2 linked regions of the Rhodobium gokarnense genome follow. The protein of the gene in region 1 binds, or shares a complex with, the protein of each later gene. Links are inferred from orthologs where the notes say so. Each region holds a gene or a part of one and is shown on either strand. Other genes may lie near its edges. The genes, in order: mfd and uvrA.

The links.
Region 2: the proteins of mfd (region 1) and uvrA are in contact, whole or in part, in a crystal structure (PDB 4DFC), measured with the Escherichia coli proteins. The link is inferred for Rhodobium gokarnense from one-to-one orthologs.

Annotation. Positions count from the first base shown.
Region 1 is NZ_JAOQNS010000014.1:85,858-93,969, forward strand. What follows is about bases 1,784-5,790. They hold mfd (transcription-repair coupling factor), read left to right. Parts: upstream 1,784-2,155; coding sequence 2,156-5,590; downstream 5,591-5,790. Other genes in these bases: M2319_RS20635 (FAD assembly factor SdhE), read left to right, coding at 1,784-2,028; M2319_RS20645 (DsbA family oxidoreductase), read right to left, coding at 5,703-5,790. In the rest of the region: ATP-dependent DNA helicase RecG, read right to left, coding at 1-1,609; more of M2319_RS20635, read left to right, coding at 1,744-1,783; more of M2319_RS20645, read right to left, coding at 5,791-6,398; M2319_RS20650 (diguanylate cyclase domain-containing protein), read right to left, coding at 6,613-7,947; M2319_RS20655 (AMP-binding protein), read right to left, coding at 8,066-8,112. UniProt on the Escherichia coli protein: Couples transcription and DNA repair by recognizing RNA polymerase (RNAP) stalled at DNA lesions. Mediates ATP-dependent release of RNAP and its truncated transcript from the DNA, and recruitment of nucleotide excision repair machinery to the damaged site.
Region 2 is NZ_JAOQNS010000011.1:109,719-117,288, reverse strand. What follows is about bases 2,182-5,646. They hold uvrA (excinuclease ABC subunit UvrA), read left to right. Parts: upstream 2,182-2,557; coding sequence 2,558-5,446; downstream 5,447-5,646. Other genes in these bases: M2319_RS17790 (pentapeptide repeat-containing protein), read left to right, coding at 5,642-5,646. Also shown: M2319_RS17805 (cation diffusion facilitator family transporter), read left to right, coding at 36-1,058; M2319_RS17800 (single-stranded DNA-binding protein), read right to left, coding at 1,520-2,008; more of M2319_RS17790, read left to right, coding at 5,647-6,427; M2319_RS17785 (DUF1127 domain-containing protein), read left to right, coding at 6,951-7,100; M2319_RS17780 (hypothetical protein), read right to left, coding at 7,226-7,570. UniProt on the Escherichia coli protein: The UvrABC repair system catalyzes the recognition and processing of DNA lesions. UvrA is an ATPase and a DNA-binding protein. A damage recognition complex composed of 2 UvrA and 2 UvrB subunits scans DNA for abnormalities.

The sequences.
Region 1 (8,112 bases):
CGGCCATCGCCGCGTCCTTCTCGGCCGCCTTCATGCGGCCGTGGACGAGGCCGACGATGTCGCCGAATTCCGCCCGGAGCGTCGCAAACCGGTCCTCGGCGGCGGCGGCATCGAGCGCCTCGGACTCCTCCACCAGCGGACAGACCCAATAGACCTTTGCGCCGTCGGCGAGGGCCCGCTGGAGGCCGTCGAGAACCTCTCCCATCCGCTCCAGCGCGATGCTCGACGTCTTCACCGGCTTGCGGCCGGCCGGCTTTTCCAGCAGCCGCGAGACGTCCATGTCGCCGAAATAGGTCAGCACCAGCGTGCGCGGGATCGGCGTTGCCGTCATGACGAGGACGTCAGTGCCGGAGCCTTTCGCCGTCAAAGCCAGCCGCTGGTGGACGCCGAAGCGGTGCTGTTCGTCGACGATGGCCAAGGCGAGGTTCTTGAAGGCGGTCGCCGACTGGAAAAGGGCATGGGTGCCGACGACGATGTCGATCTCGCCGGCGGCCAGCGCCGCCTCCACGGCCCGTCGCTCCTTGCCCTTGTCGCGGCCGGTCAGCCCGGCGACCGTCAGACCCGCGGCCTCGGCGAGCGGCGTGATGGTCTTCAGGTGCTGGCGGGCCAGCAGTTCGGTCGGCGCCATCATCGCCGTCTGGCCGCCGGCCTCGGCAACGGCCGCCGCCGCCATCAGCGCGACAACCGTCTTGCCGGAGCCCACATCGCCCTGCAGCAGCCGCAGCATGCGCTTCGGCTGCGCCAAGTCTTCCTCGATTTCCGCCACCGCCTGCCGCTGGCCGTCGGTGAGCGAAAAGGGCAGGGCGGCCAGGATTTTTTCCCGGATACTTCCGTCGCCGGTGCGGGCCGAGCCGGCGGTCTTGCGCATATGTTTTCTGACGAGGGCGAGCGCCAATTGCCCGGCCAATATCTCGTCGAAGGCGAGCCGCGACCAGGCCGGCGTTGCCGGATCGATGTCGCTCGCCGCCTCCGGGTGGTGGACCGTATCGAGAGCTTCCGCAAAGCCCGGCCATTTCTGGCGCTTCAGCCACGCCGCATCCTGCCATTCCGGCAGGTCGGGCACGAGGCCGACCGCCTCGTCGATGACGCGCCTCAGCGTCTTCGGCGACAGCCCCGCCGTCATCGGATAGACCGGCTCGATCAGCGGCAGGTCGGCGAAATCGGCCTCGGCAACGATATGGTCCGGATGGACGATCTGCGCCTGGCCGTTGAACCACTCCACCTTGCCGCTCACATAACGGGTCTCGCCGACGGGGAGTTGGCGTTGCAGCCAGTCCTCCTTGGCGTGGAAGAAGACGAGGGCGATCTCGCCGGTGTCGTCGTGGCAAAAGACCTTGTAGGGCGCGCGGGAATGGCGCGGCGTCGGCTGGTGCCGGTCGACCCAGGTCTTCAGCGTGACGATGGCGCCTTCGGGGGCTTTGGCGATGCCCGGCTGCAGGCTGCGGTCGATGGCGGCGGCTGGCAGGTGGAAGACGAGGTCGAGGAGGCGCGCCTCGCGCTCCGCGCCCGAGCCGACGAGGAGCTTCGTCAGCGTCTTTTCCAGCTTCGGGCCGATGCCCTCAAGGCTTTGCAGCGTGCGGTAGAGCGGGTTCAGAAGTTCGGGGCGCATGGCACCTGACGGTTGGCGAAAAGCGTTTTCGGCCGGATTATCGGCGATTCCCCCGGGGGATGTTGCGGACATGCTGCTGACAGCGGCGCATCCTGACTATATAGAAACGTCATTCACAAGGGATTTTGAGAATTATGACGGGCATGACCCGAACGAGCGACGGGCTCGATCCGCGCCGGCGGCGCATCCTTTACCGCTCCTGGCATCGCGGCACCCGCGAGATGGACCTCGTGCTCGGCCCCTTCGTGGAGGCCGAGGTGGAAGGGCTCGATGCCGACGAGCTGGATGTGCTGGAGCACCTGATGGATGCCCCGGACCAGGAACTCTATGCCTGGTTCACGGGGGCCAAGGCGACGCCGGAAGGCTACGACACGCCGCTCTTCAAGCGCATCTGCGCGTTCCACGCTGCCGGATCCTGATCCGTCGCCGCTGACCTGATTCCGTGACCGTTTCGATACCAAGGACCGCAAGGTGACCGACCTCTCTACCCTGTTCGACCGCCATTCCTCGGCGACGCTCGCCGGCGTCGTCGATGGCCTGGAGGCGATGGTCGCCGCAAGGCTGACCATGGCCGGCTTCGGCAAGGGCAAAGGTCCGGCGCTCGCCTTCGTCGTCCGCGACGGCGGCCGCATGGCGGCGATCGCCGATGCCATCGGCTTTTTCGCGCCCTCCGTCGAACCCCTCATCCTGCCGGCCTGGGACTGCCTTCCCTACGACCGGGTCTCGCCCAATGCCGGCGTCTCGGCAAGGCGCATGGCAACGCTCGCCCGGCTCGCCCACATGGAGGCGACAGAAAGGCCCGTCATCCTGTTGACGACGGCGAACGCACTCTTGCAGCGCCTGCCGCCGCGCGACTGGGTCGCCGGCCAGAGCCTCACCATTGCGCCCGGCAACCGGGTCGACATGTCGGACCTGACGCGCTGGCTGGAATCGAACGGCTTCCAGCGGTCGCCCACCGTGCGCGAGGCCGGCGAATACGCGGTCCGCGGCGGCATCGTCGACCTCTATGCCGCCGGCACCGACGCGCCGCTCCGCCTCGACTTCTTCGGCGATACGCTGGAATCGATCCGCCCGTTCGACCCGGAAACCCAGCGCTCGACCGGCCAGAACCGGCGCATCGACCTGGTGCCGACCAACGAGATCGTCCTCAACGAGGAGACGGTCGCCCGCTTCCGCCAGGCCTACCGGTCGGAGTTCGGCGGCAACACCCAGAACGACATGCTCTACCAGGCGGTCAGCGAGGGCCGGCGCTATCCCGGCATGGAACACTGGCTGCCGCTGTTCTACGAGCGGCTCGACACGCTCGACGCTTATCTCGGCGACGCCCCGGTGCTGTTCGATGCCCTCATCGACGACGTCGTCCACGAGCGCCACGAGCAGATCGAGGATCACTACCAGGCCCGCCGCGAGGCGCAGGAAAAAAGCGCCGACGGCGCCGCCGCGCCCTATAAGCCGCTCCACCCGGACACCCTCTACCTGACCGAGGAGGCCTACAAATCGTTCCTCGCCGACCGCAATACGGCGAAGATGACGCCCTTCGGCGCGCCGGAGGAAAAGGCGGGGATCGTCAATATCGGCGGCCGGGTCGGCCGCTCGTTCGCCGCGGAGCGGGCGAGCGGAGACGTCAATGTCTTCGATGCCCTCGTCACCCATGTTCGCGCGCTGTTAAAGAAGCCGAAGCGCGTCGTCGTCGCCTCCTGGTCGGAGGGCGCGCGGGACCGCCTGCAGAACGTCCTTGCCGACCACGGCCTTGAGCGCGTGGAGCGGGTCGGCGACTGGCAGGCCGTGGAGGCGCTGCCGAAGGATGTGGTGGCGCTCGTCGTCCTCGGCGTCGAGACCGGCTTCGAGACCGGCGACTTCGCCGTCATCGGCGAGCAGGACGTGCTCGGCGACCGGCTGGTGCGCTCGCGCCGCAAGTCGCGCCGGGCCCAGGATTTCCTCTCCGATGTGACGAGCCTTGCGGAAGGCGACCTCGTCGTGCATGTCGACCACGGCATCGGCCGTTTCGTCGGCCTGAAGACCATCGAGGCCGCCGGCGCCCCGCACGACTGCCTCGACATCCGCTACCACGGCGACGACAAGCTCTACCTGCCGGTGGAGAACATCGAGCTTCTGACCCGCTACGGCTCGGAGGAGACCGAAGTCCAGCTCGACCGCCTCGGCGGCGGCGCCTGGCAGGCCCGCAAGGCGCGCATGAAGGCGCGCATCCGCGAGATCGCCGACGGCCTCATCAAGACCGCCGCCGCCCGCGCCATGAAGACCGCCGAGGTCATCAACGCGCCGGAGGGGCTCTCCGACGAGTTCGCGGCGAAATTCCCCTACGAAGAAACGGAAGACCAGCTCGGCGCCATCGAGGCGGTGCTGGAGGATCTCGGCTCTGGTCGCCCGGCCGACCGCCTCGTCTGCGGAGATGTCGGCTTCGGCAAGACCGAGGTGGCGCTGAGGGCCGCCTTCGCCGTCGCCATGTCCGGGCGCCAGGTCGCCGTCATTGTGCCGACGACGCTTCTGTCGCGCCAGCACTTCAAGACCTTCCAGGAGCGGTTCCGGGGACTTCCGCTTGAGGTGGCGCAGGCCTCGCGCCTTGTCGGCACCAAGGAGATGTCGCGGGTCAAGGCCGGCCTCACCGACGGCACCGTCGACATCGTCGTCGGCACCCACGCGCTCCTCGGCAAGGCCATCAAATTCCGCAATCTGGGGCTCCTCATCGTCGACGAGGAGCAGCATTTCGGCGTCAAGCACAAGGAGCGGCTGAAGGAGCTGAAGACCGACGTCCACGTCCTGACGCTGACGGCGACGCCGATCCCGCGCACCCTGCAACTGGCCCTGTCGGGCGTGCGCGAAATGTCGATCATCGCCACCCCGCCGGTCGACCGGCTGGCCGTGCGCACCTTCATCTCCCCCTTCGATCCGCTGGTGGTGCGCGAGGCCTTGCTGCGCGAGCGCTACCGCGGCGGCCAGTCCTTCTATGTCTGCCCGCGCATTTCCGATCTTGGCGAGATCAAGACCTTCCTCGACGAGAACGTGCCGGAGGTGAAGGTCGCGGTCGCCCACGGCCAGATGACGCCGGGGGTACTGGAGGACATCATGACGGCCTTCTATGAGGGCCGCTACGACGTGCTGCTGTCCACCACCATCGTGGAATCCGGCCTCGACATCCCGACGGCGAACACGCTCATCGTCCACCGCGCGGACATGTTCGGCCTTGCCCAGCTCTACCAGCTCCGCGGCCGGGTGGGGCGGTCGAAGGTGAGGGCCTATTCGCTGTTCACCGTGCCGGCCGACCGCAAGCTGACGCCGGCGGCAGAGCGCCGGCTGAAGGTGCTGGAATCCCTGGACACCCTCGGTGCCGGTTTCCAACTCGCCAGCCACGACCTCGACATCCGCGGCGCCGGCAACCTCGTCGGCGAGGAGCAGTCCGGCCATATCCGCGAGGTCGGCTACGAGCTTTACCAGCAGATGCTGGAAGAGGCCGTCGCCAGCCAGCGCGCCGGCGGCGAGGAGGAGCTGGAGGACCACTGGTCGCCGCAGATCTCCGTCGGCACCCCGGTGATGATCCCGGAGAGCTATGTCCCCGACCTGCAATTGCGCCTGAACCTTTACCGCCGTCTCGGCGATCTCGGCGAGGCGAGCGAGATCGATGCCTTCGGCGCCGAGATGATCGACCGCTTCGGGCCCATGCCCGACGAGGTCGAGCACCTGCTAAAGATCATGTTCATCAAGGGCTTGTGCCGGAAAGCGAATGTGGAAAAGATTGACGCGGGCCCGAAGGGCGTCGTCGTCTCCTTCCGCAAGGGCGAGTTCGAGAACCCGGCAGGCCTCGTCCGCTACATCACCGAGCAGGGCGCGCTTGCCAAGATCCGGCCGGATCAGAGGGTGTTCTTCAGCCGCGACTGGCCGGGCCCCGACGACCGCCTGAAGGGCGCAGCGACCATCCTCACCAAGCTCGCGCGCCTTGCCGACGACGCCCGCAAGGCGGCGTGATCATTTCGAGGCTGTGCGGGGTGATCAATTCGACGCTGAAAGCGTCGCAAGCGCGAACGCGCGCCGGCGCCGTTGCGCCGTAGAGCCTTAGTGGCGTTTGAACGTAAAAAAATCAGGTGCCGGAAGGCACCGCGAATTCGGCTTCTTCCGAGCGCTCGACCCAGGCCTCGCGGATCGCCTGGGCAAGCACATCGGGCTCCTGGGCGCCGACGACGGCGTAGCGGTTGGCGATCAGGAAGGTGGGGACCGAATTGATGCCCATGCGTTGGGCGACGGCGATCTCGGTCTTGACGGCCTCGACATCCTGGTCGGTTTTCAAGAGCTCCAGTGCCCGGTCCTTCGCCATGCCGCAGGCATCTGCCGCCTCGGCCAGCACCGCGTCGTCGGTGAGGTCGGCGCCTTCCAGGAAGTAGAGCGAGAACAACAGTTCCACCAGCTTGTTCTGGACGCCGACCGGGCCGGCCCAGCGGATCAGCCGGTGGGCGTTGAGGGTGTTGGGGGCCTTCGGGATGGCGTCGAGCCGGAAGTCGAGGCCTTCGGCGCGGCCCGCCTCGGTAACGCGGGCGCGCAGCGCATCGACCTTTTCGGCCGAGCCGAACTTGTCCTCATGGTAGCGCCGGTAGTCCTTGCCCTCCGGCGGCAGGGTGGCGTCGAGCTGGAACGGGCGCCAGCGCACGAGCACCGGGACGTCGGCCGCCTTTTCAAGCGCGTATCCAAGCCGCCGCTTGCCGATGAAGCACCAGGGGCACATGACGTCGGAGACGACGTCGATCGGCAGAACGGATTTTTTCAGCTCTTCGTCGGTCATGGTCCCTCGCAGTCGGCCGCTGTCACCCTGTCAGGGTAGGGCGCGGCACGTCAAATGCGAGGGCTCTTGCGCAAGAACGGCGATTGAAGAAGGCCGCAAGAAGGGAAACGCACTCCAAGGCCCGATGCGCTCTGCATCGGGCCTTGGCAAGCGCGAACGCGCGCCGGCGCCGTTGCGCCGAGAAGCCTGCGTGGCGTTTGAACGCCAAGAAATGCTAACACCCCGTCTGGGCGAGCGCCCGGTCGATCAGCGACTGCGGCGTGTCGCCCGGCTCGAACTGGGCGAGCCCGGTCCAAAGGTCCACCGAGAAGGCCTCGCCGCCGTCGAGCGAGAAGGCGGTGTTGCCGGCGATCGCAGCGATGCGCCGTGCTGCCGTTTCCGCCGCCTCCATGTCGGTGTCGGTGAAGACCACGGCAAAGCGCGGCCCGTCGAAGCGGGCGGCAAGGTCCTCGCCGCGCACCACCTGGCCGATGACGTTGCCGAGCTGGCGCAGCGCTAGGTCGCCGGCCGGATAGCCGTATTCGATGTTGATGGCGTCCATCGCCGGCACGCCGAAGGCGGCGACGGTGAACGGTTCTTCCCAGCGCTCCGCATCGTCGATGATGTGGGAAAGGTGGGTCAGCAGGAAGCCGCGGGTATAGAGCCCGGTCAGGCCGTCGCAGATGACGTGGCGCCGGCTGTGCCGATAGACGGCGTTGAGGCGCTGGCGGAAGCGGAACTCGCGGATATGGGCGGTCAGCCGCGCGGCGAGCTCGCCGGGGGCGCCGGCGATGGCCGCAACTTCCGAGGCGCCGGCGTCGAAGAGGGCCGAGGTCTCGGCCTCGTTGCCGCGCTCGCCGATGACGACGAGAGGCAGGTTGAAATGGAGCGGATTGCGGCGCACGTCCTGGACGAAATCGAAGGCGTCGTCGGCTCCAAGGGCGACGATCACCGCATCGAACTCCCGCCGCGACAGGTAGTCGAAGGCCGTATCGGTGGTGAACGCTCCGACCAGCACGGCATGGGCGCTGAGCGCGGTCTCAAGGGCCAGGAAATGGGTCGCATCACCGACCACCAGCACATTGGCGTCGGCGATCTCGCCGGGCGGCAGGATCTCCGGCAGGTCGACTCCGAAGCTTGCCGCCGTCGCGGTGCGCCGGGCAAGCTCGGTCTGCATGGTGGTGAGGCGCCGGAGCCCGTCGATGCGCGAGACCAGTTCGGCCGCGGTCAGCGGCGCATAGAGTACGTCGTCCACATTGGCGACGGTCTCCCGGAAGGTGTCGGCCGCGGACGGGTCGGCCAGCGCGATCACCGGCCGGTGGTCGGAAAGGCCGGACCGGGCGAGCCGTTCGGCGAGCGAGGAAAACACCTCGCGCTCGCCGGCCGCGGTGGCGGCGAGGAGGTCGAGGACGACGACGTCGGACCGGGTCGCGGCCCAGAGGTTGGAGGCCGCCTTGGCGTCGCTGTGGTGGATTTCGAAACCGCGCCGGGAGAGCTCGCTTTCCAGCTCCGGCTGCTGGTCGTCGACGTCGGTCTGACCGACCATGAGAAGACGTGTGGACGGCGACATGGCTTCCCCCAGAACACCAAGGTCAAATCAATTGACCAACTTTCCGCCCGGGAGCGTAAACGTTCGGTAAAGGGTTCCGTCGAAAAGACCGGTTTCCCGCAGATTTCGGGGGTATCGCCTATTTGGAGAAACGCCGGGCAAGGGCCTCGCGGTCGATGTGGCCGT
Region 2 (7,570 bases), on another replicon or contig:
GCACAAATCGTCACGAACGCGCGAGGACGGGACCGATGGCCGCACACGGATCGAAGACAGTCATCTATGCGGCCCTTGCCGGCAATTTCCTGATCGCCGTCACCAAGTTCGGCGCCGCCGCCTTCACCGGCTCCTCGGCGATGCTGTCGGAGGGCATCCATTCCCTCGTCGACACCGGCAACCAGGGGCTTCTGCTCTACGGCATGAAGAACGCCAGCCAGCCGGCCGACGAGGAACACCCGTTCGGCTATGGCGTGGAGCTCTATTTCTGGGCCTTCGTCGTCGCCATCCTGATCTTCGCGGTCGGCTCGGGCGTCTCCATCTACGAGGGCATCTCCAAGGTGCTCGAGCCGCACCCGGTCAGCAATCCGCTGGTCAACTTCATCGTCCTCGGGCTTGCCTTCGCCTTCGAGGCGGTCGCCTGGTGGGTGGCGCTCAGGGAATTCCGCTCCACCAAGGGCAAGCGCAGCTATATCGAGGCGGTGCACGAGTCCAAGGACCCGACGGTCTTCACCGTGCTCTTTGAGGATTCCGCGGCGATGCTCGGCCTCCTCGTCGCCTTCCTCGGCCTCGTCGGCATGCAATACACCGGCTGGCTCTGGCTCGACGGCGCCGCCTCCATCGTCATTGGCATCATCCTGGCCGGCACCGCCTTCCTGCTCGCCTTCGAGACCAAGGGCCTCCTGATCGGCGAGGCCGCCGACCCGCAGACCGTCGCCGCCATCGAGCGCATCGTGGAGGCCAATCCGACGGTGGAACAGGTCAACGAGATCCGCACCCTGCACCGCGGGCCGAACGACGTGCTCCTGGCGCTCTCCGTCGATTTCGAGAACACGCTGACGGTCGGCAAGGTGGAGGAAGCGGTCTATGCCATGGAGATCGCGATCCGCGAGGCGTTCCCGGTGATCCGCCGGGTCTTCATCGAGGTCCAGGCGCGCCAGCACCACGAAAAGATGCTCGCCGCGGAACTGGCCGAGGGCGGCATTGAAGGCATGACGCTGGGGACGCCGGAGGGCGATGACGGGGCCGGAGAAGACGGATCAAACGCCGCGGGGTAAGATGCCGACGCGACGGGCAGCGGCGCATCCGCGTCTTGACCTATCTCCCAAAGGAGTATCCGGCCGATTTGCCGCGCTCGCTGCACTTGCCCACACATGACGCGGGATGCTTTTGCCCCCCTTGTCCCACGCACTCCGCGTCACCCCGGGCGGAGCGAAGCGGAGACCCGGGGCCTATTGCCCACATCGAAACGGTATGCCGTCGCGGGTCGTGATCCGGCCGAGAACCGCGCCAATGCCAGTCCCGCCAGCCGGCGGCATACCGCGTTGAGGCGGGCAATAGGCCCCGGCTCGGGGCCGGGGTGACGGCATTCTTTCTGGCGAGCGAACGTGTTCTTGCCCCGAGGGCGGCGAAACGGGCCGTCTTCTTGAGGGAGCAAAGGAGGGGCAGTGGCAAGACCACACCGTGCGAAAGCTATCCGGACGGCGCCCCTGCCCCTGCCCGTCCGCCGGCAACGCCTTTAGAACGGGATTTCGTCGTCGAAATCGTCACGCTGGGGGCGCGAGGGGGCGTTGCCGCCACCGCGGTCCATCGGGCTGGAGCGGCCGAAGTCGGAGCCGCCGGAGCCGCTGTCGGCGAAGTCGCCGCCGCCGCCGCTGCGGCCGTCGAGCATCGTCAGCGTGGAATTGAAGCCCTGCAGCACGATCTCGGTGGTCCAGCGCTTCTGGCCCGACTGGTCTTCCCATTCCCGGGTCTGAAGCTGGCCTTCCAGATAGACCTTGGAGCCCTTCTTGAGATACTGCTCGGCGATCCGGCACAGGCCCTCGCTGAAGATCACCACCCGATGCCATTCGGTGCGCTCACGGCGCTCGTTGGTGTTGCGGTCGCGCCAGGACTCGCTGGTGGCGATGCGCAGATTGACCACCGGACGCCCGTCCTGCGTCCGGCGCACCTCCGGATCGGCGCCGAGATTGCCGATCAGGATGACCTTGTTGACCGATCCAGCCATTGTTCTTTCCAGTACTGAAATATGTGTCCGTCTTTGCCGCACAGCCTAACGGGCGCCCGGCGCCGGGGCCAGCGGGGCAGCGCCCTTTCCACAGGCGAGTCGGGCCGTCATCGGCCGTCGCTGTCGCGTTCCTTTTTTGTTCTTTGTACCGTAGAACAGGGCATGTGGCAAGTTCAACCCCGTCCATCGCCAATGAAATCCCCGAAATCCGGCGAATTTGGAGGGTCCTCTCGCGGAATGCCATCCTCGGCCGCCCCCTTGGCAGCGACGCATGTTCATTGTATGTTCCAAGCGTCCTTAACGCCGACTCGCAAGCTTTATACAAATGCTACAGGCCGCCGATCCGGTCGCGCGCGGCGCGTGGCGTAATCCTCTTGTTGCGCGGCTGCGCTTCTGGCCTATATCGCGTTAGGATCGGGCGCCTGTCGCCGGCCCGATCCGCCTACCCAAACCGACCGGGCCGCCAATGACCGCCGATGCGGGCGGCAGGACCTCCGTTTTCGCCGGACTGCCGGCGCCCGAACCGTTCCCCAAGGCACGGAAGACCCGATGACGACCAAATATCTCTCCATTCGCGGCGCCCGCGAGCACAATCTGAAGAATGTCGACCTCGACATTCCGCGCGACCAGCTCGTCGTCATGACCGGGCTCTCCGGCTCCGGCAAGTCGTCGCTCGCCTTCGACACCATCTATGCGGAGGGCCAGCGGCGCTATGTGGAGAGCCTCTCGGCCTATGCGCGCCAGTTCCTGGAGATGATGCAGAAGCCCGACGTCGACCAGATCGACGGGCTGTCGCCGGCGATCTCCATCGAGCAGAAGACGACCTCGCGCAATCCGCGCTCCACCGTCGGCACGGTGACGGAGATCTACGACTATCTGCGCCTCCTGTTCGCGCGCGTCGGCATCCCCTATTCGCCGGCGACGGGCCTGCCGATCGAGAGCCAGACCGTCAGCCAGATGGTCGACCGCATCCTCGCCCTGCCGGAGCGCACCCGGCTCTATCTCACCGCGCCGATCGTGCGCGGACGCAAGGGCGAGTACCGCAAGGAGCTGGCGGAGCTGCAGAAGAAGGGCTTCCAGCGGGTCAAGATCGACGGCACCTTCTACGAGATCGCCGAGGCCCCTGCCCTCGACAAAAAGTTCAAGCACGACATCGACGTCGTCGTCGACCGCATCGTCGTTGCCGGCGACATCGCCAGCCGGCTGGCGGACTCGCTTGAAACCGCGCTCGGCCTTGCCGACGGGCTGGCGGTCGCCGAATTCGCCGACGAGACGGAGGACAAGGGCGCGCCGAAGAGGCTGGTGTTTTCGGAAAAATTCGCCTGTCCGGTCTCCGGTTTCACCATCGCCGAGATCGAGCCGCGCCTGTTCTCCTTCAACAATCCGTTCGGCGCCTGTCCGACCTGCGACGGCCTCGGCACGACGCTGGAGTTCGAGGCGGACCTGGTCGTTCCCGACACCTCGCTCTCCCTGCGCGAGGGCGCGGTGCTTCCCTGGGCCAAGACCGGCAACACCTCGCCCTATTACACCCAGACCTTCGAGGCGATCTGCCGGCAGTTCAAGGTGTCGATGGCAACGCCCTGGCGCGAGCTGCCGGATGAGGTGAAGAACGTCATCCTGCACGGCTCGGGCAAGACGCCGATCACCTTCGTCTATGACGACGGGCTTAGGCGCTACCAGACCAACAAGCCGTTCGAGGGCGTCATCGGTAATATCGAGCGGCGCTGGCGGGAGACGGAATCCGCCTGGGTCCGCGAGGAGCTGTCGCGGTTCCAGTCCGACCATCCGTGCGAGGCCTGCGGCGGTAACCGGCTGAAGCCGGAGGCGCTCGCCGTCAAGATCGACGGGCGGCATATCGGCGAGGTGACGGCGATGTCGATCCGCCGCGCCGCAGAATGGGCCGAGACCCTGCCGGACGGCCTCACCGACAAGCAGAACGAGATCGCCTACCGGATCCTGAAGGAGATCCGCGAGCGCCTGCGCTTCCTCGTCGATGTCGGCCTCGACTATCTGACCCTTGCCCGGGCGTCGGGCACGCTATCCGGCGGCGAGAGCCAGCGCATCCGGCTCGCCTCGCAGATTGGCTCGGGCCTCACCGGCGTCCTCTACGTGCTCGACGAGCCCTCCATCGGCCTCCACCAGCGCGACAACGCCCGCCTGCTGGAGACGCTGAAGCACCTGCGCGATCTCGGCAACACCGTCATCGTCGTGGAGCACGACGAGGATGCCATCCACACCGCCGACTATGTCTTCGACATGGGTCCCGGCGCCGGCGTCCATGGCGGCCGGGTGGTCTCGCACGGCACGCCGGAGGAGATCGTCGCCGATCCGGCCTCGCTCACAGGCCAGTATCTCTCCGGCGCGCTGGAAGTGCCGCTGCCTTCCGTCCACCGCAAGCTGCCGAAGAAAAAGCGGCTGAAGCTGATCGGCGCGCGCGGCAACAACCTCAAGGGCGTCACCGCGGAAATCCCGCTCGGCACCTTCACCTGCATTACGGGCGTTTCCGGCTCCGGCAAGTCGACGCTGCTCATCGACACCCTGTTCAAGGCCGCGGCCCGGCGCATCTCCGGCGCCCGCGAGCAGCCGGCGCCGCACGAGGCCTTCGAGGGTCTGGAATTCCTCGACAAGGTCATCGACATCGACCAGTCGCCGATCGGCCGCACGCCGCGCTCCAACCCGGCGACCTATACCGGCGCGTTCACGCCGATCCGCGAATGGTTCGCCGGCCTGCCGGAGGCCAAGGCCCGCGGCTACGCGCCGGGGCGCTTTTCCTTCAACGTCAAGGGCGGGCGCTGCGAGGCCTGCCAGGGCGACGGCGTCATCAAGATCGAGATGCACTTCCTGCCCGACGTTTACGTCACCTGCGACGTCTGCAAGGGCCGGCGCTACAACCGCGAGACGCTGGAGGTCCAGTTCAAGGGCAAGTCGATCGCCGACGTCCTCGACATGACGGTGGAGGAAGGCGCGGAGTTCTTTTCCGCCGTCCCCGCCATCCGCGACCGGCTGCGCACCCTTTCCCGCGTCGGCCTCGACTACATCCACATCGGCCAGCAGGCGACGACGCTGTCGGGCGGCGAGGCGCAACGGGTCAAGCTCTCCAAGGAGCTGTCGCGGCGGGCAACGGGCCGCACGCTCTACATCCTCGACGAGCCGACCACGGGCCTGCATTTCCACGACGTCGCCAAACTCCTGGAAGTGCTGCACGAACTGGTCGACCAAGGCAACACGGTGGTCGTCATCGAGCACAATCTGGAGGTCATCAAGACGGCCGACTGGATCGTCGACCTCGGCCCGGAGGGCGGCGACGGCGGCGGCGAGATCATCGCCACCGGCCGGCCGGAGGACATCGTTGCCGAGCCCCGCAGCCATACCGGCCGGTTCCTGAAGGACGTGCTGGCCCGGCACGACCGGACCAAGAAGTCGACGGCGGCGGAATAAGCGCTCTTACGGAGGCGCCGTGGGCCGTCGGTGGCCTATGATGCCCCCAGAGGCATTCTTGGGCGCATACCCGCGCGGCGGAGCGATTTGCCGCGCCAAGCCTCCGAAGGCGGCAGAAATGCTGTGAGGGCTCGCCTGAGCCGCTCCTGCCGTTGCACGGGCAAAGGCCGCGCCGTACCGAAAGGGCCCGCCACAATGACCTTTGCGCTCCGTCTTGCCGGCTGTCCTCTCACAGCCGCTTCTGCCGTTCTCGGCGCCCTCCTCGTCTCGGCGCCGGCGGCGGCTGCGGATCCGGCGGACTGCGACGCGCCCCAGGTGGGCGACGACCTGCGCCACTGCTCCTTCAAGGGGCGCCAGCTCATCGGCGTCGACCTGCATGGCGCCGACCTTTCCGGCGTCGATTTCGGCAATGCCGTGATGACCGGCTGCGACCTCACCGGCGCCAATCTGAAAGGCGCCGATTTCAAATGGGCCAATCTCAGCCATTGCCGCTTGAAGCGGGCGGACATGTCCGGCGCCGACCTCTTCCACACCAGGCTCGACTATGCCGACATGACCGGCGCGACGCTGCACAAGGCCTTCATGTTCGGCACCGACCTCAACTACGCCCGGCTCGACGATGCGGACCTTTCCGGCGCCAACATGAAGGACGTGCTGATGGAGGCGACGCGGTTCCGCCGCGCCGACCTTTCCGGCGTCTACATGCTGCGCGGCGTCGTCATCGGCTCCGACTTCCGCTGGGCCAGGCTCGTCGGCACCGACATGACCGGGGCGAGCGCCGAGGAGGTCAATTTCTCCGGCGCCGACCTTTCCGGCACCAAGCTGTCGGGGGCGCAGCTCATCTCCGCCGCCTTCGTCGGGGCGCGGCTGTCCAATGTCGACTTCCGGAATGCCACTTTCGAGGACACCGATTTTCGCGGCGCGGTCGACCTGCCCGAATCCGTCGCAAAGCGGCTGAGCGAGCGCTGGCGAGCGAACTGAACGCCTCTTTCAACGGCATCCGGGGGGCATTCGGGAGGCTTTCAAGGCCATTCAGGGGTTGTTCCGGGGGCATTCGCGGCCAAAAAGCGCAAAAAAACCACTTTGCCGCACCGGATTCCTTACCAAAATCTTTATTGACAAAGCCTAGTTTTTGATCGGTTTTTTGCTGGGGTCAAAAGCTGGGCAATGGGCGTATCCAAGCAAATGCCCCGATTTTGACATAATTTTCTCTTCGGCCGTCGTATTTGCGACAGTCGAAGTCGCTTTCCGGATACGAATGCGACGCCTGCCTTAATGCCGCCAAAAGGCCTCTCACGATCCATCTCAAATTGTTACAAGCTCCTAATAACTAAGGGGAAATCTCTGTGCTTTCCGCATGAGAGCTATGCATTTTCGCGCCTCCCGTCGGCGCCTCGGATCACTTACCTCTCCACTTGCCACGGCAACGCACCGAATGCGGAGCGCCGGGCGCGCAGTAGAAACCTAACCCGAGATACTCGGATTTAACTGACTGGGTGAAGCCATGTTCGACACCATCGTTCGCAACTACCGTTCGTGGCGCAAATACAACGCGACCTATAACGAGCTGATGCGCCTTTCCTCGCACGAGCTCCATGATCTCGGTATTTCGCGCGCCGACATTCCGTATATCGCTCGCCGGTGCTCGCACTAAGTGGCGCGCGACCGAACTATACGGACACCGTTCGTCGCCAAGTCGACGGACCATTAACACCCGCCGGGTTCTCCTCCCTCCGGCGGGTGTTTTTGTCTCTGCAAACATGTTTGTAAGAGCGCTGCTCAGCCCGAGGCGGGCGATGCGGCAAACCAGGCCTCCAGCGGCATGATGTCGGGCTCGACCCCGTTGCCATGCGGCCAGGAATCAACGGCATAGCCGCTGCCCGATTTCTTCTCCACGATCACCGCCGTCGCATGGGGATAGCGCCCGTCGAGGAAGAAGCCGCGGGCGACCGGGCTCGCCACCCGGTGGTGCTTCAGATAGCCGTGGCTCTGGGCAATCAAGAGGACGCTCGTCGTGTTGGTCGCCTCGTCGAGACAGTCCATCTGGCCGGCAACGCCGGCATTGTGCATGTCGAGGCCGCCGATATCGTTGGCCGATCCGACCACCGGCGCGACGCGCTTCTC